DNA from 2 places in the Mesonia sp. K4-1 genome. Region 1 is predicted to be linked to the other one. Evidence: riboswitches for the same ligand, from Rfam matches in the RefSeq annotation. Region 1 holds a riboswitch; the other holds the start of a gene.

Region 1 (16,566 bases):
AAACTTCCATACTAATTAAAAAAAAGCTTAAAAGTACTCCCTTTACCTAATTCACTTTCAACCGTGATTTTACCCCCTAGAGCTTCCATTTGACTCTTGCTTATAAACAATCCTAACCCTCTCGATTCATTATTTTTTGTAAAAGTTTTATACATACCAAATAATTTATCGCCATTTTTCTTAAGATCAATTCCAATACCGTTATCTTTAATTTGAATCACAGATTGATTGTCTATAATTAAAAAATCTATCATTACTATTGAAGGTCGATTAGGATGTCTATATTTAATAGCATTTGATATAAAGTTAAGTAAAATACTTTCAAAATAAGCGGGATTAAAACTAATTTTAGTTTCTGCAGGTACATTAATAACTATTTGAGCCTTTTTTTGCATTATTTCTACTTGAAGAACTTCTAATACACGTTCAATATATTTTATTACCAGAATATCCTCAACAGAAATCGATGTATTCTGCTGAATGTTAATTACATCATTTAAATCAAAGAGAGTTTGATCTAGCGCGTGGGCTACCGAATTAAGCATATCAAACATCTCTAATTGTTCTTGGCTGTGTTCCATTTCCAAAAGTAGATGGGCTAGAGATTTGATATTACTTGCATGAGATCTTAAGTTATGTGATACTATATAAGAAAAGTTAATTAATCGCTTATTTTGCTGTAATACCACATCATAAGATTGATCTAATTCTTCTTTTGTTCTTTTTTCACTACTTATATCTATCAAGGTTCCCTTGACCTTTATAACTTCTCCTCTTTTATTTTTCTCACTTTCTAAATGTCCAAGTACATAAATAGGATTGTTTTCTGGATCTAGAATTTTCGCTTCATAAGATGGATGGACATTTTCTCCATGTATAAGAGATTTTAGATTATCAATATATCTTTTAGCATCTAAAGGATGAATTTTAGATATAATAAAATCTGGTGTGATTTTGAAATCCTCAGGAATTCTAAAAATCTTATACATCATAGGAGACCATATAACTTCATTGGTTTGTATATTCCACTCCCAATAGCCTAACTGAGCTATCTCAACAGCCATCTTTACTCTCGATTCTAATTCTTTTAAATGAATTTGAGCTTTATTAATTTCAGTTATATCTTCTATAATAAAAATATAAGCATCTTGATTATTATGTTTCAAGTAATTAATAGCTACTCTAACATCAATTTGAGAACCATTTTTCTTTAAAAAAACAGTATTTATTTTTTCCCTTTTCTCCACTAATGTGCTTAACTCACTAGGATTTTTCCACACCGAATCAAATTTAACATCCTTAATTTCATTTATGCTCAATCCCGTTTTTATCAGAAATTTTTCATTTGCTGCTATAAATTTAAAATCATTCGCCTGTGCGTGTACAATCCCAATTGGAGCACGATTAAAAATAGTTTTAAATTTAAGTTCTGAGTTTAATAGCTTAGCCGCTTGGATATTTACTTTTCGTTGTAATTCTCTAGGTTGCTTTAAAAATCTTACAATAAAAATGCTTATTAGAATTGAAAATGACAAGGCTAAAAACATTAAAGGGAGTAAAGAAATTAATAAGTTTTCCTTATTTGCAGAGTAGATATAAATATTCCAATTCCCATCTTTTACAAATGATTTTTGAGCTTCATTGACATTAAAATCTTCCTTTTCACCAAAGAAAAAACTTTCATTAGATGTTTCATCATCTATTTTAGATAATCTAAATTTAAACCCTTCTTTTAGAAATTTATATATACCTGCATTAGATAAAAAATCTTTTTCATGAATTATTACTGCAGAAAAACCCCAAAACTGATTTTCTATAAATACAGGCATTCTTCCAATTACCCCTTTCCCCCCTTGTTTAAATGGAATTGGACCTGCAAAATCCATTTTTCCGCTATTAATTGATTTATTAGCCTCCTTTTGAGAAATTGGGTATTTTAGAACATTTAATCCTAAAGCTTCTTTATTTTCTTCATAAGGATACACATAGGATATTACACCATTAGGAACTAGCTCTACCCCACTAATAGTAACACTCGAGGAGATAATCTTTTCTGAAACTTTTTCAAAATTTTTAGGTTCACCTTCATCATTTATAGTTAATGCCAATGTTAAAGCAGAGACATAACTAGTCTTTAAAGATTGTTCGATATTCTGTTTTACAATAGTCAAAACCTGCTTTTCCTTCTCTTTTTCAGATTCTTTGGCAAGAGAATATTCCTGATATACAATATAAGTGAAGATCGAAAAAATAATAATAAACAAAATAAAGCCTATCACTTTAGGTCGGTTAACAAACCAAGAAAAAAAACTGCTGAATTTATTGTTCATTAATATATATTTCTAATGTATATTAGGTTCACAATTACTTACCTTAGTAAACCATTTATTTAAACATTTCGTAAGTAAATAAAATTGGAGTTTATAAATATATAAAATTACAATGTATTTTATTCAATCGGTAATCTCCTTATCTATTTAGGTTTTCTAAGCTTTACGAACTGTAATCATATCAATAATTCCTTATGAAAATAATAATATGCATCTTATTCTTACCAAGTTTTATTATGGCTCAAAAGGATTTTAAACGAGTTTTAAAACAATATAATGACGAAAATATTCCTTACATCACTGTACAAGAGCTTCAAGAAGATTTAAAACATAATAATTTCATTACTATATTAGACGCTAGACAAATTAAAGAATATCAAATAAGTCATCTAGGTAATGCTATTTATGTGGGTTTTAAGGACTTTGATATTGAAGCTACAAAAGATAGGCTTCCTAAAAAAAATAAAATTATTGTAGTATACTGTTCTATTGGGGTACGATCAGAAAAAATTGCTAAGAAGCTTAAAAATGCAGGTTATACGAATGTAAAAAACCTTTACGGAGGTATTTTTGAGTGGAAAAATCAAGGATATGAAGTTTATAATCTACAATCTCAACCCACCGACAGCGTTCATACCTATAACAAAAAATGGAGCCACTATTTACATCAAGGAATAAAAGTATATTAAATGTCACAAAACTTATTACTTCTCTTTACTAGACATCCAGAATTAGGAAAGTGTAAAACCCGTTTGGCAAAAAAAATAGGTGATCAAAAAGCACTAAGCGTTTATAAATATTTACTACAACATACAGCAAATATTACTAAGAATATCCCTGTAGATAAGCAAGTATGGTACGCCACTCAACCAGTTGTAAATGATATTTGGGATAGTAACATTTATTCAAAAAAAGCTCAACAAGGCAAAGATTTAGGAGAGCGTATGGCTTACGCTTTCGCGGAAGGATTTCGTGCAGGTTACGATCATATAATTATTGTAGGGAGTGACTTGTTTGATATTTCTTCAGTAATTATTGAAGAAGCCTTTCAAAAACTAAAAGAAACCGATTTTGTAATTGGACCAGCACAAGATGGGGGCTACTATTTACTAGGAATGAACACATTCCGTAAAGAAATTTTTGAAAATAAAGATTGGAGTACTTCTACAGTATTTAACGATACGCTTAAAAGTATGGAAGATAAAACAGTTACGCTGTTAGAAACCCTCAACGATATCGACGAATACGAAGATATGAAAGACAATACCACATTAATGAACTTATTATAATATGCAATACATAGAACAAACTACCAGCTACTTACAACAACGAGGATTTGAAAACCCAGAAATAGGAATTATTTTAGGAACTGGATTAGGAAAGCTTCTTGATGAAATGGAAATTATTCACGAAGTAAGCTACAATCACATTCCGCATTTTCCCACCGCCACTGTAGAATTTCACAAAGGAAAACTAATCTACGGTATTATTGAAGGCAAAAAAGCGGTAGTTATGCAAGGTCGTTTTCATTATTACGAAGGCTATAGCCTAAAAGATGTTACCTTTCCTGTAAGAATTATGCATCAATTAGGCGTTAAAAAGCTACTAGTCTCTAATGCTTCTGGAGCCATCAATACCAACTTTAAAAAAGGTGAATTAATGCTTATCGATGATCATATTAATTTGTTAGGAGACTCTCCTCTTGCCTTTAAGGGCGTCTCTAAATATGGAGAGCGCTTTGTAGATATGAGTCAGCCTTACGACCAAAAAATGGGCGAAATCCTAAAGAAGACTGCTAAAGAAAATAATATTAATTTGCACGAAGGAGTTTATGCCTCTGTAGTAGGACCTCAACTTGAAACCAGAGCAGAATATCGTTACCTAAAAATTATTGGAGCAGATGCCGTAGGAATGAGTACAGTTCCCGAAATTATAGTGGCCAACCATTTAAAACTCCCAGTAGTTGCTGTTTCCGTTTTAACAGATGAATGCGACCCAGATCATTTAAAGCCAGTAGATATTCAAGAAATTATGGCGATGGCTGCGAAAGCTGAACCGCAAATGATTACCCTTTTTAAAGAATTAATTAAATCTCTATAATTATATGAGCTATCTAGAAACCACAAAAGATGTGTACAAAGAAGCTGCACTTACACCAGATGTAGGTTTGTGTTGTACTACCAATCCCGTATGGGAATTGCCAGGGTTAAAAATCCCTAAGATAATGCAAGAAATGAACTATGGTTGTGGTAGTACAGTCCATGCAAGAGATTTAGTAAATAATCCCAAAACCTTATATGTAGGCGTAGGTGGCGGAATGGAGCTTTTACAGTTTGCTTACTTTTCTAGACAAAAAAACGGAGTTATAGGCGTAGATGTTGTCGATGAAATGTTAGAAGCTTCTCGTAAAAACTTTAAAGAAGCCGAAGAAACTAACCCTTGGTTTAAATCTGAATTTGTAGATCTTAAAAAAGGAGATGCTTTGCGTTTACCAGTAGAAGATAATTCTATAGATGTTGCTGCTCAAAATTGCTTGTTCAACATTTTTAAAACAGAAGAACTTAAAAAAGCAATTGCCGAAATGTATCGTGTATTAAAACCCAATGGGAAATTAGTGATGAGCGATCCTATTTGCGAACAGGAGATGAATGAAACTTTACGGAATGATGAGCGTTTGCGTGCCCTTTGCCTTAGCGGAAGTCTTCCTTTAAAAGAATACGTAAAAATGCTTACCGATGCTGGCTTTGGGACGATAGAAATTAGAGCTAAAAAACCCTACCGAATTTTAGATGCTAAAAACTACCCAACCGAAGAAATGATCTATATTGAAAGTATAGAGGTGGCTGCAATCAAAGACCCTATGCCAGAAGATGGTCCTTGCGTTTTTACAGGGAAAGCAGCTATCTATTTTGGACAAGATGATTTTTTTGATGATGAAAAAGGACATATACTTCTAAAAAATCAACCTATTGCCATTTGTGACAAAACAGCTGGCGCATTACAAAATCTCAAAAGAGATGATATTTTTATTAGCGAATCTACCTTCCATTATGATGGAGGCGGTTGTTGCTAAAAATTTCATATAAAAAAGCCTTTTCAGAAATGAAAAGGCTTTTTTATATGTATTTCTAATTCTATTCTAAATTCTTCATGAAACTTCTTGTTTCAGTATTAAACAAAATTTCAATACTTGAATACAAAGACTCTCCGTTGGTAACAGATATAGTATCTATCCCTTCTTCAAAAACTCCCAAAGTTTTTCCGGTTTCATTATTCTCTTTTACTGTAACTTGAAAATTTGACAAATTAATATCCCCAGAAACTACTTCAAATTTGACACCTACAATATTATTTTCAATCTCAAAAAAAGTACCAGCTCCGATATTTGAATCTGATGCTATTCCGTCTTCTTCAACATCATGAGTTATGGTATTATCTTCCGCACTATTAATATCATCGTTTATAAAGCTTACTTCATAAACACCTTCAGTATTAGTTAACTTTGCTGTGTAATTTAAAACATACCCTACTGGGTAATCCTGTGCTTTATCATCATCAGAAGAACAGCTTAAAACTAAAAATAAGCTTAGTAAAAACAATGGTACTTTTAAAATTAATTTTTTATAGATCATTCATTAAAAATTTTTACACTCTAGAAATTTCAAGAATTTCAAAAGTCATGGTTCCGTTAGGCACTTGTATTTCGGCATTATCACCTACTTCTTTTCCTAATAAACCTTTACCAATAGGAGAATCTACAGAAATTTTACCCGACTTTAAATCGGCTTCACTTTGAGCTACCAATTTGTAAGTTACTTCCATACCATTGGTGGTATTTTTTATTTTTACCGTACTATGAATCAATACTTTTGAAGTATCTAATTGAGATTCATCAATAATTCTTGCATTAGAAACTACAGCTTCTAATTTAGATATTTTCATTTCTAGTAAACCTTGCGCTTCTTTAGCAGCATCATACTCGGCATTTTCACTCAAATCTCCCTTATCTCTAGCTTCGGCAATAGCCTGAGAAGCTTTAGGTCTTTCAATGTCTCTTAGCTGGTTTAATTCGTCTTTTAATTTTTTTAAACCCTCTGCAGTATAATAAGATACTTTACTCATAACTTCATCGTTTATATAACAAAAAGAATCCCACTCGCATGGGATTCCGATACAAACAAAGATAATAAATTTTAACAAGCTTAGCAATTATATTAAATTGCAGCCAAAAATAATTCTCATGAAAAATTTCCTTATCGGAATGTTACTAATTACTGCAACTGTAGCTTGTAGCGACGATGATACTTTAAACAATAATCCTAACTTATTAGATGTAAATGTGAACTTTCAAATTGATCTAAGTTTACCACAATACAATAGTCTCAATTTCCCTTCTAGTCCTGTGTATGTTCCTAACTATGGAAATGGCGGAGTCGTAATTATGAAAAGTGGAACCGACGCGTTTGTAGCTTATGATGCTGCTGATCCTAACCACCCTAGAAAAAATGAATGTGTAGTTATGGAAGTTGACGGTGTACAACTTTACTGTTCTTGTGAGGGAAATACATACGATTTATTTACTGGTGGAGTAGTTGAAGGAGAGGAAGAGGATTTAGAGTATCCTCTATTTAGATACCGTGTGGTCAGTAGCGGTAACGGATTATTAAATGTGAGAAATTAAAATATATTCCTTCTTTAAATTTTAAAAACCCTTGAAATTATCTTTTCAGGGGTTTTGTTTTGTTTTTAGCGTTTTATCAACTTAAGAATACTCTTACTTCGTCTACCCTCAACTTCTACAAAATAGATACCAGAGTTGAAATGAGAAATATCGTAATTAGATTTGGCTTCTTTATATTTTAAAATCTCTTTTCCGTTAACGGAAAAAACACGAACTGATTTTATTTCTTCTTTACACTCTAATTGAAAATTACTGCTTACAGGGTTAGGGTAGAGATTCACCTCTAGTTTCTCCTTCTTAGACACCGCAAGTTGTTGATTACGGTAGACAGCTTGATCTCCATTGCCATTTGTTATTGTCAATTCTATATAATTAGAAAAAGTACTAAATACGTAGATATAGGGATTAAAGCCAGGCAAACCTAAGTTTGTAAAATCATCCATAAATATTTCTTCAAAATCTATAGCATAAACTGGTACTCCTCCACAATCTAGAGGACAACTCGTATTATTAATATTAAAACTTTGATTTTGATTATAGACCAAATCAGTATCTAACGGGTAACATGGAGCATCAAATAAACAATAAGGGTAACTATTGTCAAAAGTTACTGTATAAAAATTTTGATAATCAGTAGGAGGTAAAATATCATTTCCGCTAATAACTAATTTTTCTAAATACTAAGTGTAATCTTGTAGCGGAGCTACTTGCGTAAAACTCTTAAAGCTGAACAATAAAAAAAGTATAAAAGTAATTTTCCTCATAATTATCTGGTGGTGTTAGTTTTATAAATATAAGTATAAAAAAAACGGCTTAGAAAAATCTAAACCGTTTTTTAAATTTATAAGGAAATTTTAAAGTATTTAGAATTTTAAAGTAATGCCAGCTAAAAAGTTGATAGTAGCTTGTGGATAGTAACCTGCTCCTTCTATAGTGGTTACTGTACCCGGATTTGAAAAATCGTCATCATAAGAAAAGTAGTATCCGTTAGATACATATTCTACATCAAATATATTGTTGATTAATCCTGTAAAAACAACTTCTTTAAATAAAGGTGCTTTTTTCCAAACGTACTGCACATTAAAATCATTAATAAAATAGCTTTCTAATAAAGAAGCTCTCGATTCTATATTACTCATATATTGCTCCCCAACAAATTTGCTTAGCCAATTTAGTTGTAAACCGTTTATGGGAGAATAACTTATTCTATTACCTGCTACTACTTCTGGAGAGAAAGAAATATCGGTATCACCAAAATCTTGTAACTCGCCATCAAATTGAGTATTGAAATCTCTGTTTTTATTTCGGCTTAAAGCCACATTAGGATGGATGCTCAATTTTTCTAACAATTGTACTGAAGCTTCTACCTCTATTCCTAAACGGTAACTATCTCCGCTATTTTCACGTACTGCTGCTCCTTCATCATCAATTTCTCCAGTTAAAACCAATTGATTTTTATAGTTCATAAAGTACAAATTAGCATTCACCTGAAACTTCTCTCTCTTTAAACGGTAACCTAATTCATAATCGGTTAGTTTTTCTTCTTCAGGTTGATCGGCACCATTAAAAAGAGCGTTTTCATAATCTGTTCTTGTAGGTTCGCGATGCGCAACAGCTACAGAAGCATAAAGTTGACTAGCGGTAGTTAGCTTATAATTTAATCCTACTTTAGGGTTGAAAAAAGTAAAGCTATCATCTACAGGAAGTTCAACTCCTTCTTCTAATGGTCCTTCTGTAGTATAGTTTATGGTTCTTAATTGTAAATCTCCAAAGGCTTTTAAATTTTCTATCACAGCAACTGTAGCTTTCCCATAGATATTAAAATCTGTTTTTTCGGCTACATTAAAATAGTAATCTTCATAAGGATCATTGTTTTGTGCAAAACGTGTATAAATAACTTCTCCAAAGTGATCGCCTTCGTACTTGTTAATTCCTCCTCCAAGAATAAATTCCATCTTTTCATCTTGGTAAGTTCCATTAAAGGTAACTCCGTAGAAATGATTATCCAACCAACTTCTATTTACCAAATCTGATGTGGTTATATCTTCTCCATTTGCTGTAAAATCGGATAAACCGTATTCTCCCAATACTGCATCTTCTTGGTATTCCTCGTAATAACCTCTACCATAAGTATAATGCAAACCTACATTTGAAGACCAATTTCTATCGTATTTTTGATCCCATAGCAATTGATAATGGTCTTGTTGGTAGTTATCGGTTTGATTATCGTAATATTTTACGTTTCCGTTTTCGTCGGTATATTCCCCTGCAGGGTTATATTTTCTATCTTCTTTTAATTGATCTCCATCAATCCCATACCAAGCTTGGTAGGTTCTTTCCTTTCCACCAAAAGCAAGTGCTTTTACCAAAGTGTTATTATTTACATAAGCTCCTTGTAAAAAGTAAGATTTTAGCTCAGACTCTGCACGATCTATATAACCATCACTTTTAATTAAAGAAGCTCTTCCTGCAAACTCCCAATGATTATTAAATAAACCCGTACTAAATTTAGCGGTATGTTTATGAGTATTATAAGAACCGTAACTATTAGAAACTTCCGCGTAAGCTTCTTCACTATAACGATCTGTCAAAATATTAAGACTTGCTCCAAAAGCACCAGCTCCGTTGGTCGAAGTTCCCACTCCTCGCTGTAACTGAATATTTTCTACAGAGGATGCAATATCGCCTAAATTTACCCAAAAAGATCCCTGACTTTCGGCATCGTTATAAGGAATACCATTAATGGTTACATTGGTTCTAGTTGCATCGCTTCCGCGGACACGCAAACCGGTGTAACCAACTCCGTTACCTGCATCTGTCGTAGTCACCACCGATGGTAAATAATTCATCAAAACAGGAATATCCTGACCTAAATTACGTTCTTCAATCTCTTTATTGCTTAAATTGCTAAACGTAATAGGAGAATCTGCATCTACTCTAATGGAGGATAAAAAAACTTCTTCTAAAGCCTCTTCGCTCTTGTCTAAAGTAACGTCTAAAGTTTGGTTAGAAGTAAGATTAACTTCTATAGTTTTTATGTTTCCATACGTAAAGCTAATTTCATAATTTCCTTCTTGTAAAGTGAGTTGATACTCTCCATACAAATTGGTTACAGTACCTTGACCAGTACCTACAACCTGGACATTTACATTGGGTAAAACTTCACCCTCTCGGCTTACTTTTCCCTTTAATTGATAGGATTGCTGAGCAAAACTTTGAAGACCAAGCAACAAAGCTGCCACAAATAATACATTTTTCATTCGTAATGTTTTTTTACGAATAAAAGGGGCGATTATTCTTTGGTTTTAAATTAAATAAAAAATCCTGAAGACTACGATAGTCGTTCAGGAGCGCATACAACAAAAGCCGCTAGCAAGCTTTTGCATTTCCCTTGGCAGCATTACCTGCCCAGGTTCATTGGGTATGATCTCAGCCTAAAAAGGCACCCCTTTGAGATTGGCTGCAAAACTAATGTTATTTTTTAATTTACCATAATTTTAAGTAGATTTTGAAGAAAGCATTTTACTTTTGAATATGGCAAAAAATACCAAACGTTCTATTACCTACAAAGTAGTGGTTGGCTACCTACTTCTTACCGCTTTTGCTGCAATTTCTATTTGGTTTATTTATAGCAAGGTAATCGGTTTAAATGGTGCCAATAAAATAAGTGACAATAATCAACAAAAATTGTTACTCATGAGTGAAGCCGTAACGAATGTATATTCGGCGGAAGCTATAAGTCGGGATATTATTCAAAATCAAAAACCAGAAAATTTACCTCAGTTTAATCAGCAGTTAGACACCATTTCTACTCTCATTGATAATTTAAAGCAAATTTATGAAGAGGAAGAAATTAAAAACGAATTAGACAGTCTTCAAAATTTATTGCTTTTAAAAGAGCAAAACTTGTTAGAGTTGTTAGAAGTAAGGAAAAATAACTCTAGTGAAAATTATTATGATAGGGTACTCAACAACCTTCAAAAAGTAAATTATTTATTTGAGGAAGATAATTATAACGAACTTCTTAAAGATTACAATCCAGAGGCTCGCCAAGCACTAGTAAAGTGGTTAGAATATGCAGATAAAGACAATGCAGAAACGCTTACGCAACAATCGGCAGATTCATTAATTAGCACCGTAAAAAACGTACTCAGCGAACTAGAAGTAGAAGAAAGAAAGTATCAACAAGAAGTGATTGAGAAGGAAAATGAACTTCTTAAAAATGACCAAGAACTCTCCTCTCAATTAAGAAAAATAAGATCTGAAATTGAACGAGAACAAATTCAAAAATCGGTACAGCAGGTAAATGATTCTAGAGAAGTTATAGAAGAAACCTCTACCATAATTGCAGCTTTGGGAATTGCTTGTGTGCTCACTATTTTACTTTTTGTAATTCTCATTATAAAAGACACCAACAGCAGCCAACGCTATAAAGAAGAGCTAGAGAAGAGTAACGCTTACGCGGAATTTCTACTTAAAAGGAGAAAACAAATCATGGCAGCTGTAACACACGACTTACGATCTCCCTTAAACACGATTATGGGTTATACAGACTTGCTAAAGAAAACATCCCTATCTGAAAAACAGCAATATCATCTAGATCATTTAAAAAAATCATCTACCTACATTTTACATTTGGTAAATGACTTGTTAGATCTCTCTAAGCTAGAAGCAGGTAAAATGCATATTGAAAAACTTCCCTTTCAGCCAAAAAACCTAATTGAAGACAGTATTCAAGCCACGATTCCTGCCAGTTTAAAGAAAGACCTTGTAATTCACACCACTTTAGATGAAAGCATAGAAGCCACTTTTTTAAGCGATCCTTTTAGAATACAACAAGTACTTACCAACTTGTTAGGTAATGCTTATAAATTCACAGAGAAAGGCTCTATTCATATTAAAGCATCATTAGAATCTACAACACGTAAAATAAAACAACTAAAAATAGAAATAAGTGACACGGGAATAGGTATCTCTAAAGCACAGCAAAAAGATATCTTTGAAGAATTTTCTCAAGCAGATGCTCATATTGAAAAGCAATATGGAGGTTCTGGCTTAGGATTAGCTATCACAAAAAAGATTGTAGAATTACTAAAAGGAAATATTCATTTAGAAAGTGATCTTAACAAAGGAACTTCTTTTTTTATTAAAATTCCCGTAGAAACAACTTCCCAAACTACGAACATTAATGAAGAGATTTCAATCAAAAATGCTAAAGGAAAAACCATTTTAATTATAGACGATGAACCCTCTCAACAAACCCTTACTAAAGAAGTAATATCTCAATGTGGTTTTAAGGTTCTCACTGCGAATGATGGTCAGCAAGGTTTACAAATCATTAAAAAAGAAAAAATTGATTTGGTAATTACTGATATTCAAATGCCTAAAATGAATGGATTTGAACTGATTAGAAAAATTAGAGCCCTTCCAAAATTTAAAAAATTGCCAGTTATTTCTCTGTCTGGAAAAACCGATTTACCCGACGAGGTATACCTTCAAAAAGGGTTTACGACCAATTTTATAAAACCATTCAATACCAACGAGCTCTATTTAGAAATAGCTCATATTCTTGGTTTAGAAATTGTACGAGAACAACAAAGGAAAACTGTAAGAAGGACTTCAGAAAATTATGATACCTCAGAATTACTTCGGTTTACAGATGGAGATCAAGATTCTTTAAAAATAATTTTAAGCAGTTTTATAGAAAGTTCTCAAGAAAATTTAATAGCACTAGATTATGCTTCCGCGGAAGCGAATACTCAAAGAATTGCAGCAATCGCACATAAGGTTTTACCTATGTTAAGACAGTTGAAAGCCGAAAAAGTAGCTCAATTATTTGAAAAACTAGAGCACCAACAGAAATTTGGATTAAAATCTACAGAAGTTATAGAAACGGCAAGTGAAGCAAAAATTGCGTTAGAAAAACTATTGGAAGAGATTAAAAAGAAGGTTTAAAGCTTAATATTATACTGCTTTAATTTATTATAAAGTGTTTTACGATCTACATCTAAAATCCTAGCAGCTTTACTTTTATTCCCTCCAGCTTCTTCTAAGGCATCTAGAATAAATTGTTCCTCATTTTGATTTTTAAATAACTTATAAGAAGTTGTTGTTGAAGTATGATTAACAATGTTTTCTGGCAGGTCTTTCTTTTCTATAACTTTAGTCTCCGATAGTAATACCGAGCGTTTAACACTGTTTTGTAATTCACGAAGATTTCCTGGCCAATCATAATTTTTTAAAGCTTCTAAAGCTTCCTCTGAAAAGCCTACACTTTCTTTTTGCAACTGTCGGTTGGCTTTATCTAAAAAATAATTAGCAAATAACAGCAAGTCTTCTTTTCTATGTTTGAGTGCTGGCACCTGAATAGAAAACTCATTAAGGCGATGATAAAGATCTTGTCTAAAATCTCCTAGTTCTACAGCTTTTTTTAGGTCTTCATTCGTAGCGGCTATCACCCGAATATCAACTTCTATTTCTTTACTACTCCCTACCGGTTTTATTTTTCGCTCTTGTAAAGCTCGAAGTAATTGAACTTGCAAGTCATAACTTAAATTTCCTATTTCATCTAAAAAAAGTGTTCCGTTATTTGCTGCTTCAAAATGACCGATTTTATCATTAATTGCTCCTGTAAAAGAACCTTTAACGTGCCCAAAAAATTCACTTGATGCGATTTCTTTTGGAATAGCTCCACAGTCTACTGCAATAAAAACCTCATCTTTACGTCTGCTTTTTTCGTGTATATTTTTTGCTACGTATTCTTTTCCTGTTCCGCTTTCACCAATAATTAGAACCGACATATCTGTAGGTCCAACTAACTTAATATAATCATTCAGTTTTTTAGAGGCATCACTTACCCCTGCCACATAACTACTATTAACTTCTAACTCTTCTTTTGTTTCAGGAACTGGTTTTTCTTGATCTTCAATAGATTTTAATGAAACATTTTCTGATAAAGATCCAACCGCTTTCTGAATTAAATCAAGCATCTGCTCTGGATTAATAGGCTTAGAGATATAATCAAAAGCTCCCATTTTCATGACTTCTACAGCTTTACTAACCTCAGCATAGCCTGTCATTAGAATTACTTTGGTAGCTAATTGTAATTCTTTTACCGTTTCTAATAAGATTGTCCCTTCCTTTTCGGGCAACCTAACATCGGCTAGAATCACTTGAAAAGACTCAGAGTTTATTTTCTTTATTGCCTCTTCACTGCTAGAACTAGTCGTTACTTGGTAACCTTTTTTCTTTAAAAAGGTTTCTAGCATTTTACAAAATGCCAAATCATCTTCTACAATTAAAATATGATGCACAAAAGTATTTTTTACAAATTTATTAATAAGCTTTGTAGGGACGCTCAAATTTATCATAAAAAAAGGGCCTTTTTAAAAAGGCCCTTTTCTCATCTCAATCTAAATAAATTAACTGGGGGTAGTTAACTATTTTTTCATTTTACTCATCTTCGAGCTTGGCTTAATCCATTCACCTTTTGCGTTTGCGTAGACTGTTTTTGCCTCTGCTCCCTCAGATTCTAATACTAACTTAAACTCTTTTTTCTTGTTAATATATGCCTCAGCAATATTCGCTCCTTCAAAATCTTTTTGTACAGCAGCTTTTACTGTATCTGGCACGTTACTAGTTTCAATTTTTTGAAATCCCTCTTGTACCGCTACCTCTGTTTTCACTAGAGTTTTTTCTGCTTGAGTACTTTGTGCATTCGTGTTTGCTGTTGCAAAAATCATTGCTGCTGCGGCAGCTGTCATCATTAAATTTTTCATTTTCAATAGTTTTTTGTTGTTTAATTAAATTTTTGGTTGGTTAGTTTTATTCTATATTTAGTAGTCCTCTTTTTGCATTAGCAAATACAATTTTAGGAACTTCTGTTTCCTCTAATCTTAGTATTATTTTATATTCCATTTTATCATTTACATATGCTTCTTGTACTTCAGCTTTTGTAAAATCATTTTTTACATCTTTCTTTATAGTTTCAGGTAAACTAGTTGCATTTATTTTTTTGAACTCTTCTACGCTTTCTTCCGTTGAATTTGAATTTCCATCTGCTAAAGTCTGTGCTCCAGCAGTAGTAATTGTAAAAACTCCTGCTACTAAAACTTTAATCATAAATCTTTTCATCTTCTTCTGGCGTTTTTAATAATTCGTAATCAAATTCAATTAACCTAATAGAAATATTATGCCACCAAATGGTAAATAATGCTAAAAACCTTTGAATCCCCTTTAGACCGCTACACTTAAAAAGATTTCCCAGCTGTTTTAATGAAGAAATACGAGTGTAGAAAACAAAAAAATCCACAGGTTAACTGTAGATTTTTTACACACTTTTTAGAATAATAGTTTAAATTTTAGGCTTTTGCCTATTAGCCTTTTTTTGAGCTTGCTTCTTTTTTCCCTCCAATCTTCTCAATTTAGAAGCTCTACTTGGTTTAGTTTTTTTTCGTTTTCGCGGAATTATAAGACTCTTTTCAATTAATTTAAAAAATCTAGTAATCACCAATTCCTTATTTTTATGCTGACTTCTACTGTGATCTGATGAAAGTTGAAGAATCAAATCTTTTGTAAGCTTAGAAGAAAGTTTTTGCTGGAGTCTTTCTCTTTCTTCGGCAGTAAAAAGTTGAGTATTACCTAAGTCCCAACTCAAGACTACTTTAGTACTTGTTTTATTGGCATGTTGACCACCAGGACCTCCACTGAGTACTGCTTTAAAATCTGCTTCTTTTAAAAGTTTTTCTTTAGAAAACATATTAAGTATTGGGTTGATGTGAAGGCTTTAATAAATCAACTACAGATTTTACAGGATTAAATGTTACTAAAGGAACTTCTATGAAAATGGTATTCCAATTGGCCATAGCTCCATTCCATAAACCAGGAAGTTCTAAAGCTTTTAGAGTCTTTCCATTTTTAGATTTCTCTGATATAAATCCTTTAGCAGGGTCTACAAAGTCTAGTAAATTAAACTTCTCCCCTTTATAATTTTTAACTCCGCAAACTAAATCTACGGGATTAAAATGAGAAGATTTAGATACAATTTCTTTTTGATCTTCCTTACTCATATCAATTTGAGCACTTTCTACAATTTGCAAAGATGCTTTACCTTCTATGTCATTTACCCAAAAAGGACCTCCTCCAGGCGCTCCTTCATTTTTAACCATACCGCATACACGAATAGGCTTGTTTAATAACGCTTTAGCTTCCGTAAAGTCTTCAATTTTAGCAGTTTGATGAAAACAATGAGACAGCAACTTTTGAGCATCGTTAATAGCTTCAGGTTTTTCTTTATCTAGATTTTCTAAAGTTTCAAAAACTTTTTCTTGAATTTCTAGTAAACTTCCGCCAAGGGCTTTTTTGTAATCTACAATCTCATTTAAAAATTCGTGCACACAAACATTATCTATATTTTTTATAAAGATAATATCGGCATCTACATTATTTAAATTTTCAATCAAAGCCCCATGGCCGCCTGGTCTAAATAACAATTCACCATTTTTTTCCCTAAAAGGCTGATTATCGTTATCTACTGCCAGAGTATCGGTTGTAGCC
Region 2 (16,566 bases), on a different contig from region 1:
TTTATAACTATAATTTGCCGGATAACAACACTTTTCTGTGATGGTTACAGAATAAACAAATATTAAAGCTCCATCATTAAAACTTCAAAAGCTGATAGACATCAACTTTTAAAGCTTTAGAAATTTCATATAATGAATAAATGGTGGGATTAACTTTTCCATTTTCTAATTTTTCAATTGCTTGTCGATCCTTACCACATTCGCGTGCCAAATCAGATTGGCTCCATCCCTTTTTGGTACGTAACTCAATAATCCGATTACCGACTTTCTTTTTCAATTGATCCCTTGTCATCTAACAAATGTCAATTTATTCTATTACATTTTTGTCACATTTTAATATGACAGTCCAAATAATTTCATATATTTGTCATATAATAATACGACATTTTAACATATTTAAAGATAGATTCCTTTTAGGAAAACCTAAACCTTATGCAACCATCACACTACACTCAGTTAAAACAAGGAGACCCTATTGCTTTGGAACACCTCTATCAACAATACAGCCGTATGCTTTTTTGGCTGGGCAAGGATTTGATCAAGGATGAGTTTGTCATTGAGACTTTGGTACAAGATTGCTTTTTAAAGCTCTGGAAACATCGAGATACTATTGAAACCCCACAGCATATCTTTTTTTTCTTACGCTATGTGATGAAAAGGGAATGCACCTATTATTACTGTCGGCCCCGCAATCATTTTTACCGCAATATGAGCAGGTTAGAATGGTTTGGCAATTACCAAGACTTTATGTTGGGGCACGATCCAGTTGCTGAAGAAGACCAGCATTTGCTGGAGCAAGAGGCTAGCCAAAAAGCTTTTGAACAGGTAAAACAAGTACTGCCCTTTTTAGGGGCGGAACGGCAGCGTTTGATAGAACTTTGTTTGACTTATGGTTTTCAATACAAAGCCATTGCCGAGGTAATGGGAAAAGGAATCACCGAAACGACCAATGAAATTAAACGCAGTATGGAAGCCTTAAAGCAGATCATACATCAAGGCCATTCCTTAGAAAATAATAACCGTCTTCGTCCGCTTAAAATACAAGGCGGCATGACGCCAGAACAATCTGAAATCTTCCAACTGCGTTGCGAGCAGGAGTTGTCGTTTGCAGATATAGCCCAACAGCTGAACCTATCGCAAAAAGAAGTACATCAAGCTTTTACAGTGGCCTATACCTTGATGCAGCAAGAAGCCGAACAACAACTAGAATCTGCTTAAGATGAAAAAGAAGACGATCAAACTCACGCGAAAAATACAGGTGGTGATCGACTTGCCTACGCCGGAAGAACGTAAAGAAGCGATCGGAAAATTGTATGCATGGCAAGACCGGGCGTATAGAACGGCCAATATCATGGTGTCTCACTTATACGTACAGGAGATGCTCAAGGAGTTTTTTTATTTATCGGAGGGCATTCAATATAAACTGGCACGCGAGCAAAAAGACGAAGCGGGGATCCTACAAACCTCCCGTATGAATACCATCTACCAAGTGACTTCCAAACGCTTTAAGGGCGAGATGCCCACCAATATTATTTCTTGCTTAAAGGCAAGCTTGTACAGCACCTTTAAAAAGAACCAAGAAGCCTATTGGCGGGGCGAGTGTGCGCTGATGAGTTTTAAAAAGGATATGCCCTTCCCCTTTACCACCGAAGGCATGAGTAAACTGGAGTACGATCCAACAAAGAAAGCTTTTTGCTTTCGCCTATTTAAAATTCCTTTAAAAACTTATTTAGGTCGGGATCATAGTGATAAGTGGCGGTTATTGCAGCGGGTAAGTCAGGGAGAACTCAAATTGTGTACCTCCCACCTGCAACTGAAAGACGGCAAGACGTTTTGGTTGGCGGTCTTTGAATTGGAAAAAGAAACACACCACCTCAACCCGGGCGTCATTGCGGAAGTTTCTTTGTCCTTGGAATACCCCATCGTGGTAAAGGTGGGAAAAAACCGACACCAAATTGGTAATAAAGAAGAGTTTTTACACCGTAGGTTGGCGATACAAGCTGCCCGAAAACGGGCACAGGTAGGGGCTACTTACAATAAATCGGGCAAAGGGAAAAAACGCAAGCTGAAAGCCGTAGAGAGGTTTCGTCAACAAGAAAAGAACTACATCCTACAACGATTACACATCTATAGCCGTAGGCTCATCGATTTTTGCATTCAGCACCAAGCCGGCACGTTAATGCTGATGAATCAAGAAGATAAAATAGGCATCGCCAAAGAAGAAGGCTTTGTCCTCCGCAACTGGAGCTACTGCGAGTTGATGACCAAAATACAATATAAAGCCAAGAAAGTGGGAATTGAAGTGATTGTGGGGTAAATGAGTACAATTTTAAATGATGAATTTTAAATGTAAAATAATAAAGTTGAGTAGTTGGTTTTTTGCTCAAGAATAGTTCTATAAACTGTAAGCGGTAAACTGTGAACTGTGAGCTAAACGGAGATTAGTGGTGAGTACAATTTTAAATGATGAATTTTGAATGTTGAATAGTTAGCCTGTCACTTCGAGTGATTTTAGACGAGCCTTAGCGAGGGTGAAATTGTATCGAGAAGCAGATTTAAGGTATTTGTTCTTTGAATTTTGAGTATTGGTAGTGAGTAAAATGCTAAATGTAAAATGTAAAAAAAGGTGGAGTAGTTAGCTTTCGTCTCAGGGATAGTACTGTGAGCAGTAAACTGTGAGCTAAAAAAACAAGAAGCGGAGATAAGTACTGAGTAGTGAGAATAGAGTGGCTTGGGGGTATTTTTTGGAAGCAGAAATTTCACAATGGGCGCTTAAAGAATAGGTGATTTAGTAATCGGATTGGAGTTTGAACTTTAGAATTTGAGATTTGGAATTTAATAGAGGGTGCTTGCACACCCGTAAGGTGAGGTACAGGTTACACTCACTAAGTGTTTTACACCTGCAACGCGTGGGTTCTCTCTTTTTGAATGGCTTCCCATCCCTATAGGATTGTCTTACAAGCTATAAAAAAATCTTATATTTGATAAAGTATTAAATGTAATTTTCCTCCATATGACAGCTAATTCTTTAGGAAAGAATTCGAATATTTATGATAGTATTTTTGATCTTACTCCATTTCCAATGTGGATATATGATTTAAAAACTTTAGCATTTTTAATGGTAAATAAAGAGGCTATTCGTCAATATGGGTATACAAAGGAGGAATTCTTAAGTATGACTATTAAAGATATTAGGCCTATAGAAGATGTCCCTAAACTAGAAAAAGCTATTGACGAAGTGCGTTTACGTAATGAACTATACATGGAAAGTCTTTTTAGGCATCAAAAAAAAGATAAAAGTATCATCTATGTTCAAATTAAAAGTAATCTTATCTCCGTTAAGGGTAAACCAGCTGAAATAGTAACAGCTATTGACCTTACACAAAGGTATACTCAAGAGAAACACATTGAAGAACAAAAAAAATATCTATATACTATTAAAAGAATTAATCAAATTCTAATAAAATTAAAGGATTTGAAGAGTGCTTTAAAAGAATGCCTTGCGATAGTGGGTGGATCAATCAACATTAATCGAATCCATTTTTATTATCACAATCCTTGTGGCACTATTCCGCAGCGCCTAAGCTGGACTAATCATACTACGGGAGCTTCTATCGAGAATGATAATCCACACCATATTTCATTCTCAGAATTCCCTCAAGTTTTACAAGCATTAAAAAAAGGTGAACCTTTTCAAAGAGTTATTGCAGATTTAACGCCTTGTCAATTAAAAAATATTCTCATATCACACAACCTTACTTCTATTCTTATTTTGCCTATCATGATTAATAATATCTTTTCAGGTTTTATTAGATTAGATGAGTTCGGGGGCGCAAGAAAGTGGAAAGAAAAAGAATTGCAACTTTTAGAAAACTTTACTTCAACTCTAAGTCATATTTTTAAAGAATCTCACGTCTACCAAAAACTAGTGGAGAGTGAAGCACGATTTAAATCGCTTGTACAGAATGGAACAGATCTTATTGCTATTTTAGATACAAATGGTAAATATAAATATGTAGCCCCCACTTCCCTTAAAGTACTAGGAATTCCATCTCACGAATTTATTGGAAAAAATGCCTTCGATTTTATTAATAAAAAAGACAAAGCCATTGTTACAGAGTATCTAGAGCTAATATATAAAAATGATAAAGTTACTATTGAACCCTACCGTTTTCAGGATGCAAAGAAAAACTGGCAATGGATTAAAACCACTTTAACCAATCATCTGTCTGATCCAGCCATTAAAGGAATAGTTGCCAATAGTAAGGTCATAACTACTGAGATTGAAAAAGGAATGAGCGATAAATTATTAGCTTCATTAACCAAAAGAATAAGTAAGCCTGGATCACTGGCAGATTCCTTATCATTTGCTTTAGAAAAAATAGTTCAACTTTCTACTATTAATATTAGTGAAGTTTGGCTAATCTCTGAAGATAAAAACTTCTTAAACCTTATTTCAAAATCATGCCAAACTGAAAAGTTTAATGATTTTTATCCAGCCTCTATAACTATAAATAATTTTGAAAAAGGGAAAGGATTGCCCGGATATGTATGGGAGACAGAAAAAAATTGTATCTGGAAAAATCTTCCCAATAATCCAATGTTTGTAAGAACACAAGAAGCGAAATTGGTTAATCTTAATATTGCTTTAGGTGTCCCGATTATATATAATAAGGAGTTTTTAGGCTGTTTAATATGTTATTCTATGGAGGAAAAGCTTTCAGATAAGCTAAAATTGCTAACCGAAGTAGGCCTACATATTGGAGCTGTTGTAATGCAGAAAAAAACCGAGGAACACTATAGAAATTTCTTTGAAATTTCACCCGATCCAAAATGTATACTAGGCTTTGATGGTTATTTGAAGAAAATTAATAATTCTTTTGAAAATTTATTGGGATATAATTACAATGAATTAATGAATGCCCCCCTTAATTATTTTTTACACCCAGCAGATAAAGAAGTATATCAAAAAAAAATAAGCACCGCCATACAAGAAAAAGCCTCTTTATCTCTTGAAGTACGATTTTTAACAAAAAACAGCAAGATAAAATGGTTAATATGGAATACTACTGTGTTACCAGAAGCAAAAGTTATGATTGTGGCTACGAAGGATATTAGCCAACAAAAAATTGCAGAAAACAAGTTAAAAACTGCCTATGGGCGACTTAAAACTGCTCAAAAAATTGCAAAAATAGGATATTGGAGTCGAAATCTGAATGCTGAAGTTTCTGAATGGAATACCCAAACCTACAGAATATATGGTTACAAGAAAGGGGAGTTTCTACCTACCTTAAAAAATATTTCGCAAACATTTCATCCAAGCGATCGACATTTAATCGAAAGGGATCCTCGTGAGTATTTAGAACCTAATACGATTAAAAGTTTTGAACATCGAATTTTAACTGCTGCAAACGAAGTTAAATGGGTTCACCAAGAAATAAGGCTCCTGACCAATGAGAAACACATACCTTATCGAATAGAAGGGACCATTCAGGACATTACAGAGAAAAAAGAATATGAATTGCAATTAAACCTGAGTAATGAAAGGTTTCGTTTGGCCATGAAAGCCAGTAATGAAATGATGTGGGAAATAGACTTCCAGCACAAGACAGTAATTCGTGGGAAAGTATACGAGAAAAATATAAAATATAATAACAACGAAGCTTTTATTAAAAATAATTCGTGGTTGAAGAAAATCCACTCTGAAGATTTAGAAGAAGTGTGGAGTTCTTTTGAGAAAGCGCTCAATAATCAGCAAAAAAAACATTGGACTAAAGAATACAGGATATTTGCTGAAAACGGCACTATCTTTTATATGCTAGATAGATGTTTTATCCTTAGATCTAAAGACGGCACCCCACAACGAGCAATAGGTTCTGCTCTCGATATTACCACTGCTAAACAGCAATTTAAAAGAATTAAGAAACAAAATGAAAGCCTTCGTGAAATTGCTTGGCTTCAATCGCACGTTATTCGAGCGCCTCTCTCGAGAATTATGGGGTTAGTTTATTTTGCGAAAAATCAGAGCGAACAAGAAAAATCTAAAGAAGAAATCTTTGATATGATTGCTACTTCCGCCGAAGAGCTAGATCAGGTGATACATAAAATAATTGATAAGACTTCCAATATATACCAACAATGATGAAGCAAATTTTACTGATTGATGATGATGCTATAATAAACTATTTACATTCACACATTTTAAGATCTAAATTCCCAACGATTCCAATTATTGTTTTCGAAAACGGTTTGAAAGCATTGGAATACCTAAACAATAATGGTACATTCTCTTATCTTATTTTTCTTGACATTAATATGCCAATAATGAGCGGGTGGGAATTTTTAGAGGCGGTTTCAACTGAAAATACAGACTTAGATTTGCAAATTCATCTTGTAACTTCCTCCATAGATCCTGCTGATAAGTTAAAAGCAAAACAGTACCCCCTTGTTTTTTCTTACTTAGTTAAACCTTTAAGAGTAAAAGATCTCACGCACTTACCTCATTTATAATCTACTTTTTATTAGTCACTCAATTCATTTAATTTATTACCTTCTAATTATTAGCCTCATAGTCCTATCCTGTAATAAAATTAAAAAATTATAGTTCTCCCAAAAAAAAATAGATTATTGCCCATATTGAGAACATACACCTCAACACATAAACTTAAAGTTTTTTAAGAACGAAAGATTACATGACAAAACCTTTTTACTCTCAAGCGATTTTTTTACTTTAATTATTCGTTTGAGAGCTGAACTACTTATACAGTCGGGCTTAAAAACAACTTTTTATTTTTTAGCCATCTCTGCTTCCTTGATTTTCAATATATTTTTAGATAGGTCAACTTTTACGGAAGATGCTAGAATATAAAAATAAGACGTAGGACTTAAAACTTAGCTTTTAATGATGAAGCTAGTACATAGGACGTACGACATAAGATCCCTCTCTATCAATAAATTTGGGATATTCTTTGAAAGCTTGCGGCATCTTGCACGAGGAATTTAGATATACTTCTCTATACTATTTTTAACACTATCGGAATGATACCAACTACTGTCATGCAGAGTGGAGAGAAACGAAATGAAATATCTTTTCATTAAAAACTCAAACTCCTATTTAAACAGATTTCTCAGTCCTTCGGCCATCGAAATGACAGACAGAAAAGAACCTGTCATCTAGAACAAAACGCAGTGAAGTGAAAGATCTTTTCTTTGATTAAGGAATAACATACATAGAAGTAAAGTTTTAACTTGTGAAATAGAAATTACATTAATAATTTCCTCTTTTACTCATTCACTTTGCTATTGCTTAAGTATTCGTGAATCTTAAAAATCGATTTTCATTGTTCAAAAGGAGGAAACTCAATTGAATAAATTATTAAATTCCAAGGAGTTCCTAGATGAGGTCTTGGAATAGAATAAAGAAGTTAAAAGAATTTTATTCTTTACATAAGATCTTTTCCATCTTTCGGCCTCGAGCCAATTCGTCTACCAATTTATCTAGAAAACGCACTTGCTGTGTTAAGGGCTCTTCAATTTCTTCTATGCGATAACCACAAATCACTCCTTTGATAAGAGAAGCGTTTTCATTCAACTCAGCTTCTTGAAAGAAAGTTTTAAAAGTGACTTTACTTTCTATCAATTCTTGAACTTTTTGATCATCATAACCCGTAAGCCACTCTATAACCTGATGCAACTCTTCTATAGTTCGCCCCTTCTTTTCCACTTTGGTAATATAATGTGGGTATACCGAAGCAAAGGTCATTTTTGCAATACGTTCGTGATGTGCTGCTGTAGCTTTCATACTAATTTTTAATTAAGAGGTCGTACTATTATTTCTCATAAAATCAAATGCTCCTTTTCTAAGCTCTATTCCATACTCCAAATAAGCTTTTAAACAAGCCAAAAAATTCGCCCATCCTCCAGAGTTTTCTAAAGCCCAAGCCAGATTTTTTTCATTCAATTCTTTTCCTTTTTCATTTACCCTTACAATAGTGCTCTGATCTGCTTGCTTTTCTAACTTTATATTCACAACGGTTTCAGGATCCCATACAAAAGAAATAGTATGCGGACTTTCAGTATGGATCTCTGTAATAGGAAATTTTTCAGAAAACTCAGGAAATTTCCAAACCACTTCATTTCCCGTTTCTAATCGTCCATTACTTTCAGCTATAAAATACTTGGTCATATGGAAGGGATTCACTATTCCTTCAAAAACCTCTTCTATAGGTTTTTGAATTTGCAAAACAGCTTTAGGCTCTAGTTTCATAAATACATTTCTTTGAAGGTAAATATAAAAAAATATTAATTCTCTATGCAACTATTCTAAAAGCTCACAAAACTCTTAAAGTACTATATTCTCTAAGACAGAATTTTAAGCACATATATTATCTTTAATATTCTTATCTAGTAAAATTTCAAAAAATATTCTCTATTTGAATAGCTAATCATTACTTTTGAGTTGGCTTTAGGGGTATTCTAAAAAAAGAATTGAGACACACCCTTTGAACCTGATTCGGTTAAGACCGGCGTAGGGAAAAGTAGAAGTTATATTTCTTCACCACTTAAACAAAGGAGCTTCCTTCAGCCATTTATCAAATTTAAACTCATAAATGATGAAAGAAACTTTGTGGAATAATATTACCCAACTTCGAGAAAAATCTCCCTTGGTGCACAACATTACTAACTATGTAGTGATGAATAATACTGCAAATGCTTTATTGGCCGCGGGTGCTTCTCCTATTATGGCTCACGCTCCAAACGAGATGGAAGCCATGATGAAGATTTGTCAAGCTTTGGTAGTGAATATTGGTACGCTTGATGATTATTGGGTTACCTCTATGAAAAAAGCTGCTCAACAAGCCAATCATCTTAACAAACCCTGGGTGTTAGATCCTGTAGGCGCTGGTGCAACTCCCTATCGTGATGAGGTGTTGAGCGATTTATTAAGCTTACATCCCACCATAATTCGTGGGAATGCTTCAGAGGTTATGGCGCTTGCCAAACACAATACTACTTCTACAAAAGGAGTCGACAGTTCTGCTAAAAGTAATGAAGCCATAGCTGCAGCTCATATTTTAGTTGAAAAATATCAGGCTTGTATTTGCATTTCTGGAGCTACCGATATTATTATAAGTCGGGATAAAGAAATTCACCTCCTTAACGGAAATGAACTGATGACAAAAATTACAGGAATGGGATGTTCTGCCACAGCACTCGTAGCAGCTTTTTCTGCCATTGTTGACGATAGAGCGGAAGCCGTGACTTCTGCCATGGCCTTGCTAGGAGTTGCTGGTGAAATCGCTGCACAAGAAAGCAAGGGTCCGGGTAGTTTGCAAATGCATATTTTAGATAAGCTTTACAATTTGACGGAATCAGAATTTAACGCTACCCTAAAATTAGAAGTAAAACGTGGTTAAGTCATTTCCCTATCAACTGTATTTGGTAATTTCTGAAGAAGCTTGTGTACACAATCATTTTTTAACGGTAGCCGAACAAGCGGTTAAAGGAGGTGTAGATCTGGTTCAACTTCGAGAAAAAAATACGTCTACTCAGGCATTTCTTCAAAAAGCATTTCAGTTAAAAGAAGTTTTAGATCGGTATGATGTACCCCTCATTATCAATGATCAATTAGAAATTGCACAACAAGTAGAGGCTTATGGGATACACGTAGGCACTTCTGATATCGCACCCACGCAAATCCGTAAAAATTGGAAAAATTTACAATGTTTGGGATATTCTATCGAAGAATTACAGCAACTAGATACATTAGAGTCTAAAACAGCCGATTATTTAGGAATTAGTCCTGTTTTTAGCACTCCAACAAAAACCGACACCATTACTGAATGGGGACTAAACGGCATTCAACAGATTCGATCTATGACCGATAAACCTTTGGTCGCTATTGGAAATATGAATATTCAAAATACGTATGAAGTCATAAAAGCGGGAGCCGATTGTATTGCTGTAGTTTCGGCGATTTGCGCCTCTAGAAACCCAGCGACAGCAGCTGAACAATTAAGAAACGAAATAGAAAAGGCATGATTCAAAAAAAATACACCTACCCCTCTGTACTGACTATTGCTGGTTTTGATGCTAGTGGCGGTGCTGGCATACAAGCGGATATGAAAACCATTTCTGCGCTGGGTAGTTATGCTACCTCGGTATTAACCGCATTGCCTATACAAAACACTACGGGAGTAAAATCTATTTTTAATATTCCCGAAAAGGTGGTGGGCGAGCAAATAGACTGTATTTTCGAAGATATTCTTCCTGATGCTATAAAAATAGGAATGGTACACACCCCAAAATTGGTAGAGGTCATCGCTGAAAAAATAAGTCGGTTTCCTCATATTCCCTTGGTGTTTGATCCGGTTATGGTGGCGACTAGCGGAGATCATTTAATTGAAGAAGAAACCATTCAAAGCATTATTACCAAGTTATTTCCGCTTGCCGATGTTATTACTCCTAACTTGGATGAAGCCGGGATATTGGCCAATATGAGCATTGAAACGGTAGAGGAAATGCATATCGCAGGAAAAAAAATTATGCAGCTTGGTTGCAAATCGGTTCTTCTTAAAGGCGGGCATTTAAAAAGCGAGAAACTCACTTCCCTTTATTTTTCGCCTAACGGAACAGTAGAAAGTTTTGAGTTTCCAAAATATAATACCCACAATACACACGGATCGGGTTGTACACTTTCTTCGGCTATTGCTACTTACCTATCCCAAGGAAAAACATTATTAGATGCCGTAAGCTTAGGTCAAGAGTACATACATGAAGCTATTTATAATGGTAGAGATGTAGCAATTGGAAATGGTAACGGACCCGTAAATCACTTTTTTAACCCCAAAAAACTCATTAAAAATGAAATGGACCGATAAAACTTGGACCCAAATTGTACCTATTTACCAGAAAATTATTAAGATGCCCTTTATTGAAGAACTTCAGAAAGGAACGCTTCCGCTAGAAAAATTTCAATTCTATATGGGGCAAGATTCCTTTTACTTAGAAAACTTTGCTCGCAGTTTGGCGCTAATTGGAGCAAGAGCACATCGTGTATCACATGCATTAGATTTTATTCGGTTTGCAGAAGGAGCCATTGTAGTAGAAAAAGCTTTGCATGATTCCTATTTTCAAGAATTTGGTCTCAATCAACGAGGAAGCATTGAACCTACTACTCATCATTACATCAATTTCTTAAAAAGCACTTCAGCTTTAGATCAAGTAGAAGTAGCCATGGCTGCTGTACTACCTTGCTTTTGGATTTACCAAGAAGTAGGTGATTATATTTATCAAAACCAGTTGAAGGAAAATAATCCCTATCAAAAATGGATCGACACGTATGCCGGTGAAGAATTTGAAACTTTAGTGTTTAAAGCAAAAGAAATTTGTGATTTGGTCGCAGAAAATTGCACCGAAACTCAACAACAAAATATGATGAATGCATTTGTTGCTGCCAGTAGATTAGAATTTATGTTTTGGGATAGCGCTTATCGATTAAAGCATTGGGAAGTATAAAAAATGGGAAGCAAATTTTGCTTCCCATTCCCTTGATAATTACTTATTAATTTTTTCGGTTATTTCTAAAGCACGTTTTACTTGAGCAGCAATCGCTTGCCTTTGCTTATCATTGAGGTCACTTCCTCCTACAACACTAAAACCATATGGATTTCCGCCGGTTTCAAAAACTACAGGATCGGCATAGCCCGGCGCTGCGATTAGAGCTCCCCAATGCATCATGGTTTTGTACAAGGAAAGCAACGTACTTTCCTGACCACCCTGAGGATTGGCAGCACTCGTCATCCCCGTTACTACTTTATTCACTAATTTCCCATTTTGCCAGAGTCCGCCGGTAGAATCGATCAAACTTTTAAATTGTGAAGGAGCATCGCCATAGCGTGTTGGATAACTAAAAATAATCGCATCTGCCCAATCTAAATCATCTACTGTAGCGGTTTCAATTTCTTTAGTTTTCTTGTAATGATTATACCAATCTTCATTTTGTTTCATTACTCCTTCGGGAACGGTTTCTTCCACTCTTTTAAAACGAATTTGTTTAACTCCTAAATCCTTAGCTGCACTTTCTGCTTGTCGAGCTAAGTTATAATTGGTACCAGTTGAACTATAATATATGATTGCTAGTTTTAAATTTTCCATAGTTTTTTATCTTGAAGATACTATAAATCAATCAACTCAACCTAAAACGAATGATAAAATTTTTATAAATATTTGGAATGCAATTCAGCTTGAACAAGCAAATATCTTTATAAAAATATGGCCAAGCTGATAAAATTTCACTTCTTGTTTTCTTGCTTAATTTGTATTTTTAGCCAAAATAAGAATTATGAAAATATACACCAAAACAGGCGATAAAGGTACCACAGCACTTTTTGGCGGAACCAGAGTCCCTAAACACCATATCCGCATAGAAAGCTATGGCACCGTAGATGAGCTTAATTCCTACATCGGACTTATTAAAGATCAAGAAATCAACTCCAACTTAAAAGCACAATTAAAAAAAATCCAAGACAATCTTTTTACACTTGGTGCAGAATTAGCCACCGACCCAGAAAAAGCACAGCTAAAAAACGGTAAAGAGCGTCTCAATATTGTAAAGGTAAAAGAAGCCGAAATACAATTTTTAGAAGATCAAATAGATCTTATGAATAATGAGTTACCACAAATGACGCACTTTATACTTCCAGGTGGTCACACCACCGTGTCATATTGTCACATCGCGCGTTGTGTTTGCCGTAGAGCCGAACGTTTAGCCACAGCCTTACAAGAAATGGAGCCTTTTGAGGCTTACATCTTACAGTACCTCAACCGACTATCTGACTACCTATTTGTACTGGCACGGAAGTTGTCTAAAGATTTACAAGCAGAAGAAGTAAAATGGATTCCTACAAAAGAGGTTTAAACCATTTCCTTTTTGAAAATTATAAGTTAAAAAAAATAAGTTCTTAATATTAATGTTGAAATAATAAATTTTTTTCTTGGCTTTTACAATTAAAAATTTATTTTTGCAAAAATTAAACACAAGTATCAGATGTATTGGACATTAGAATTAGCATCCTATTTAAGTGATGCTCCTTGGCCGGCAACGAAAGATGAATTAATCGATTATGCAATTAGAACGGGCGCTCCACTAGAAGTAGTAGAGAACTTACAATCTATAGAAGATGAAGGTGATTCTTACGATTCTATCGAGGAGATTTGGCCAGACTATCCTACAGATGAAGATTACCTTTGGAACGAGGATGAATATTAAAATATATACGCAAAAATATCAATTAAAAAGTCTCATTTAGAGGCTTTTTTTTTGCGTAACTTTGAAACATAAATAAATCAAAAACAAATTATGGGTTTTTTAGACTCCGTATTAAAAGTATTTGTTGGTGACAAGTCAGAAAAAGACGTCAAAGCCATTCAACCTATAGTAAACCAAATTAAAGCTTTAGAAGCAGAATTTGAAAAACTATCTCTAGATGAATTAAGGGCAAAAACCACAGCTTTTAAACAAAAAATTGCCGATGCTACCGAAAGCATCAACCAAGAAATTTCTACCCTAAAACAAGAAGCCGAATCTTCTACTGATATTACCAGAAAAGAAGATATATACGCACAAATAGATAGCTTAGAGAAAAACGCTTACGAAGCCTCTGAAGCTATACTTAACGAAATTCTTCCCGAAGCCTTTGCTACCGTTAAAGAAACAGCTAAACGTTTTTTCCATAACGAAACCTTGGAGGTTACCGCTAACGAATATGACCGAGAGCTTTCTGCGACTAAAGAATACGTAAGTCTACAAGACGATAAAGCGCTATGGGCTAATACTTGGGATGCTGCAGGAAAGCAAGTAAAATGGGATATGATTCACTATGACGTGCAGCTTATTGGGGGTATTGCGATGCACCAAGGTAAGATTGCCGAAATGCATACTGGGGAAGGAAAAACCTTAGTAGCGACCCTACCTATGTACCTAAACGCCCTAACAGGTAGAGGTGTACACTTGGTAACGGTTAATGATTATTTAGCTAAACGTGATAGTGCTTGGATGGCTCCTTTGTTTCAATTTCACGGTATCTCTATAGACTGTATTGATTACCACAGACCTAATTCTGAAGCCAGAAGAAAAGCCTATAATGCTGACATTACTTACGGTACTAATAATGAATTTGGTTTTGATTATTTAAGAGATAACATGAGCCACTCTCCTAATGATTTGGTTCAACGCCCTCATAATTACGCTATTGTCGACGAGGTCGATTCTGTATTGATTGATGATGCTCGTACGCCTTTAATTATTTCGGGACCTGTTCCTAAAGGAGATGTGCACGAATTTGATGTATTAAAGCCTCAAATCTCTAAAATTGTTGATGTACAACGTAAATATTTAGTGGGTGTTCTTGCGGAAGCGAAAAAATTAATCGCTTCAGGAGATGTTAAAGAAGGAGGATTCTTATTACTACGCGTTTACCGCGGATTGCCTAAAAACAAAGCTTTAATCAAGTTTTTAAGTGAAGACGGTATTAAGCAATTGCTTCAAAAAACAGAGAATCACTATATGCAAGATAATAACCGCGAAATGCCAAAAGTTGACGCGGAATTGTATTTTGTAATTGAAGAAAAAAACAATCAAATAGATCTTACCGATAAAGGGGTGGAATTTCTTTCAGGAAAAGAAGATCCAGACTTTTTTGTCATGCCAGAGATTGGTATGGAGGTTTCTAAGATTGAAAAGTTAAACCTTTCTAAGGAAGAAGAAGTTGAAAAGAAAGAAGAGCTTTTCCGCGATTACAGCGTAAAAAGTGAACGTATCCATACGCTTAGACAATTATTAAAAGCTTATACCCTATTCGAAAACAATACCGAATATGTGGTCATGGATAATAAAGTAAAAATTGTAGATGAGCAAACCGGTCGTATTATGGACGGGCGCCGCTACAGTGATGGGTTACACCAAGCTATTGAAGCTAAGGAAAATGTAAAGATTGAAGATGCGACGCAAACCTTTGCTACGGTAACACTTCAAAATTACTTTAGAATGTACGGTAAACTTTCAGGAATGACAGGTACCGCAGTAACAGAAGCTGGAGAATTCTGGGAAATTTATGAATTAGATGTGGTAGAGATCCCTACCAATCGCCCAATTGCTAGGTTTGATAGAGAAGATTTGGTTTACAAAACCAAGAGAGAAAAATACAATGCGGTAATTGAAGAGGTTACCAAACTTTCTCAAGCTGGAAGACCTGTATTAATTGGTACGACTTCGGTAGAAATTTCTGAATTATTAAGTAGAATGCTTAAATTAAGAAATGTACCACATAATGTCTTGAATGCAAAACTGCATAAAAAAGAGGCCGATATTGTTGAAGAAGCTGGTAAATCTGGTATTGTAACTATTGCTACCAACATGGCAGGTCGTGGTACCGATATTAAATTAAGTAAAGAAGTAAAAGAAGCAGGAGGTTTAGCCATTATAGGTACAGAACGTCACGACTCTAGACGTGTAGATAGACAGTTAAGAGGTCGTGCTGGTCGTCAAGGAGATCCAGGAAGCTCTCAGTTTTATGTTTCTTTAGAAGATAATTTAATGCGTCTATTTGGTTCTGAACGTATCGCCAAGTTGATGGATAGAATGGGACTTGAAGAAGGAGAAGTGATTCAACACGGAATGATTTCAAAATCGATTGAAAGAGCGCAGAAAAAAGTAGAAGAAAATAACTTTGGTGTCCGTAAGCGTTTATTAGAATATGATGATGTTATGAACGCTCAACGTGAGGTCATTTACAAACGTCGTTACCATGCGCTATTTGGAGAACGTCTTCGTGTAGATTTAGCGAATATGATTTTCGATATTTCGGAGTCTATTACAGAAAGCAATAAAAATGCAGCTGATTTTAAAAACTTTGAATTTGAATTGATTCGTTATTTCTCTATGGATTCTCCTGTAGATGAAAAAGAATTTGAAAAACTTAAAATTCAAGAATTAGCAGGAAAAGTATACAAAGCTGCTTATGCTAATTATGAAGAACGCATGACGCGTAATGCTGAAATGGCTTTCCCAGTAATTAAGCAAGTTTACGAACAGCAAGGAAACAAGTTTGAACGTATTGGAGTTCCTTTCTCTGACGGACAAAAAACACTTCAGGTTACTACGAACCTAGAAAAGGCCTACGAAACTGAAGGGAAGCAACTTGTTAATGACTTTGAAAAGAATATTACGTTAGCTATTATTGATGATGCTTGGAAAACTCACTTAAGAAAAATGGATGAGTTAAAGCAAAGTGTTCAGTTGGCAGTTCACGAACAAAAAGATCCTTTATTAATTTATAAGTTTGAAGCTTTTGAGTTGTTTAAAGGCATGTTGGATGAAGTGAATAAAGAAGTGATCTCATTCTTATTTAAAGGTGAAATTCCGCAGCAGCAAACACAAATTCAAGAAGCTAGAGAAGAAAAGCCTAAAGAAAGACTAGAAACCAGTAAAGAAGATATTCCTAATATGGATGAAAGAGCAGCACAAAGTAGAGCTGCAGGAGAACAGGCTAGTCAGCAACAACCTGT

What was found. Region 1 has a riboswitch for thiamine pyrophosphate ahead of FT986_RS03510 (TonB-dependent receptor). Riboswitches for the same ligand answer to the same signal wherever they lie in the genome.
Region 2: another riboswitch for thiamine pyrophosphate. It lies ahead of thiM (hydroxyethylthiazole kinase); the one in region 1 lies ahead of FT986_RS03510 (TonB-dependent receptor).

What each region holds. Positions count from the first base shown of each region.
Region 1 covers NZ_VRLS01000012.1:491,343-507,908, reverse strand. Annotated here, with positions in the region: gene FT986_RS03560 (response regulator) at 1-10, opposite strand, end outside; gene FT986_RS03555 (ATP-binding protein) at 12-2,330, opposite strand; gene FT986_RS03550 (rhodanese-like domain-containing protein) at 2,525-3,019, shown strand; gene FT986_RS03545 (TIGR04282 family arsenosugar biosynthesis glycosyltransferase) at 3,020-3,619, shown strand; gene FT986_RS03540 (purine-nucleoside phosphorylase) at 3,621-4,430, shown strand; gene arsM (arsenosugar biosynthesis arsenite methyltransferase ArsM) at 4,435-5,403, shown strand; gene FT986_RS03530 (hypothetical protein) at 5,465-5,962, opposite strand; gene greA (transcription elongation factor GreA) at 5,976-6,452, opposite strand; gene FT986_RS03520 (hypothetical protein) at 6,571-7,011, shown strand; gene FT986_RS03515 (T9SS type A sorting domain-containing protein) at 7,077-7,556, opposite strand; gene FT986_RS03510 (TonB-dependent receptor) at 7,875-10,271, opposite strand; TPP riboswitch at 10,381-10,471, opposite strand; gene FT986_RS03505 (response regulator) at 10,546-12,966, shown strand; gene FT986_RS03500 (sigma-54 dependent transcriptional regulator) at 12,963-14,381, opposite strand; gene FT986_RS03495 (hypothetical protein) at 14,451-14,789, opposite strand; gene FT986_RS03490 (hypothetical protein) at 14,836-15,144, opposite strand; gene arfB (alternative ribosome rescue aminoacyl-tRNA hydrolase ArfB) at 15,365-15,769, opposite strand; gene FT986_RS03480 (DUF4301 family protein) at 15,771-16,566, opposite strand, start outside.
Region 2 covers NZ_VRLS01000019.1:6,899-23,464, reverse strand. Annotated here, with positions in the region: gene FT986_RS04200 (helix-turn-helix domain-containing protein) at 77-292, opposite strand; gene FT986_RS04195 (sigma-70 family RNA polymerase sigma factor) at 433-1,218, shown strand; gene FT986_RS04190 (hypothetical protein) at 1,220-2,317, shown strand; gene FT986_RS04185 (PAS domain-containing protein) at 3,014-6,142, shown strand; gene FT986_RS04180 (response regulator) at 6,139-6,510, shown strand; gene FT986_RS04175 (DUF2200 domain-containing protein) at 7,436-7,801, opposite strand; gene FT986_RS04170 (SRPBCC domain-containing protein) at 7,814-8,266, opposite strand; TPP riboswitch at 8,457-8,551, shown strand; gene thiM (hydroxyethylthiazole kinase) at 8,613-9,416, shown strand; gene thiE (thiamine phosphate synthase) at 9,409-10,041, shown strand; gene thiD (bifunctional hydroxymethylpyrimidine kinase/phosphomethylpyrimidine kinase) at 10,038-10,880, shown strand; gene tenA (thiaminase II) at 10,864-11,517, shown strand; gene wrbA (NAD(P)H:quinone oxidoreductase type IV) at 11,557-12,156, opposite strand; gene FT986_RS04140 (cob(I)yrinic acid a,c-diamide adenosyltransferase) at 12,344-12,919, shown strand; gene FT986_RS04135 (DUF2795 domain-containing protein) at 13,049-13,270, shown strand; gene secA (preprotein translocase subunit SecA) at 13,361-16,566, shown strand, end outside.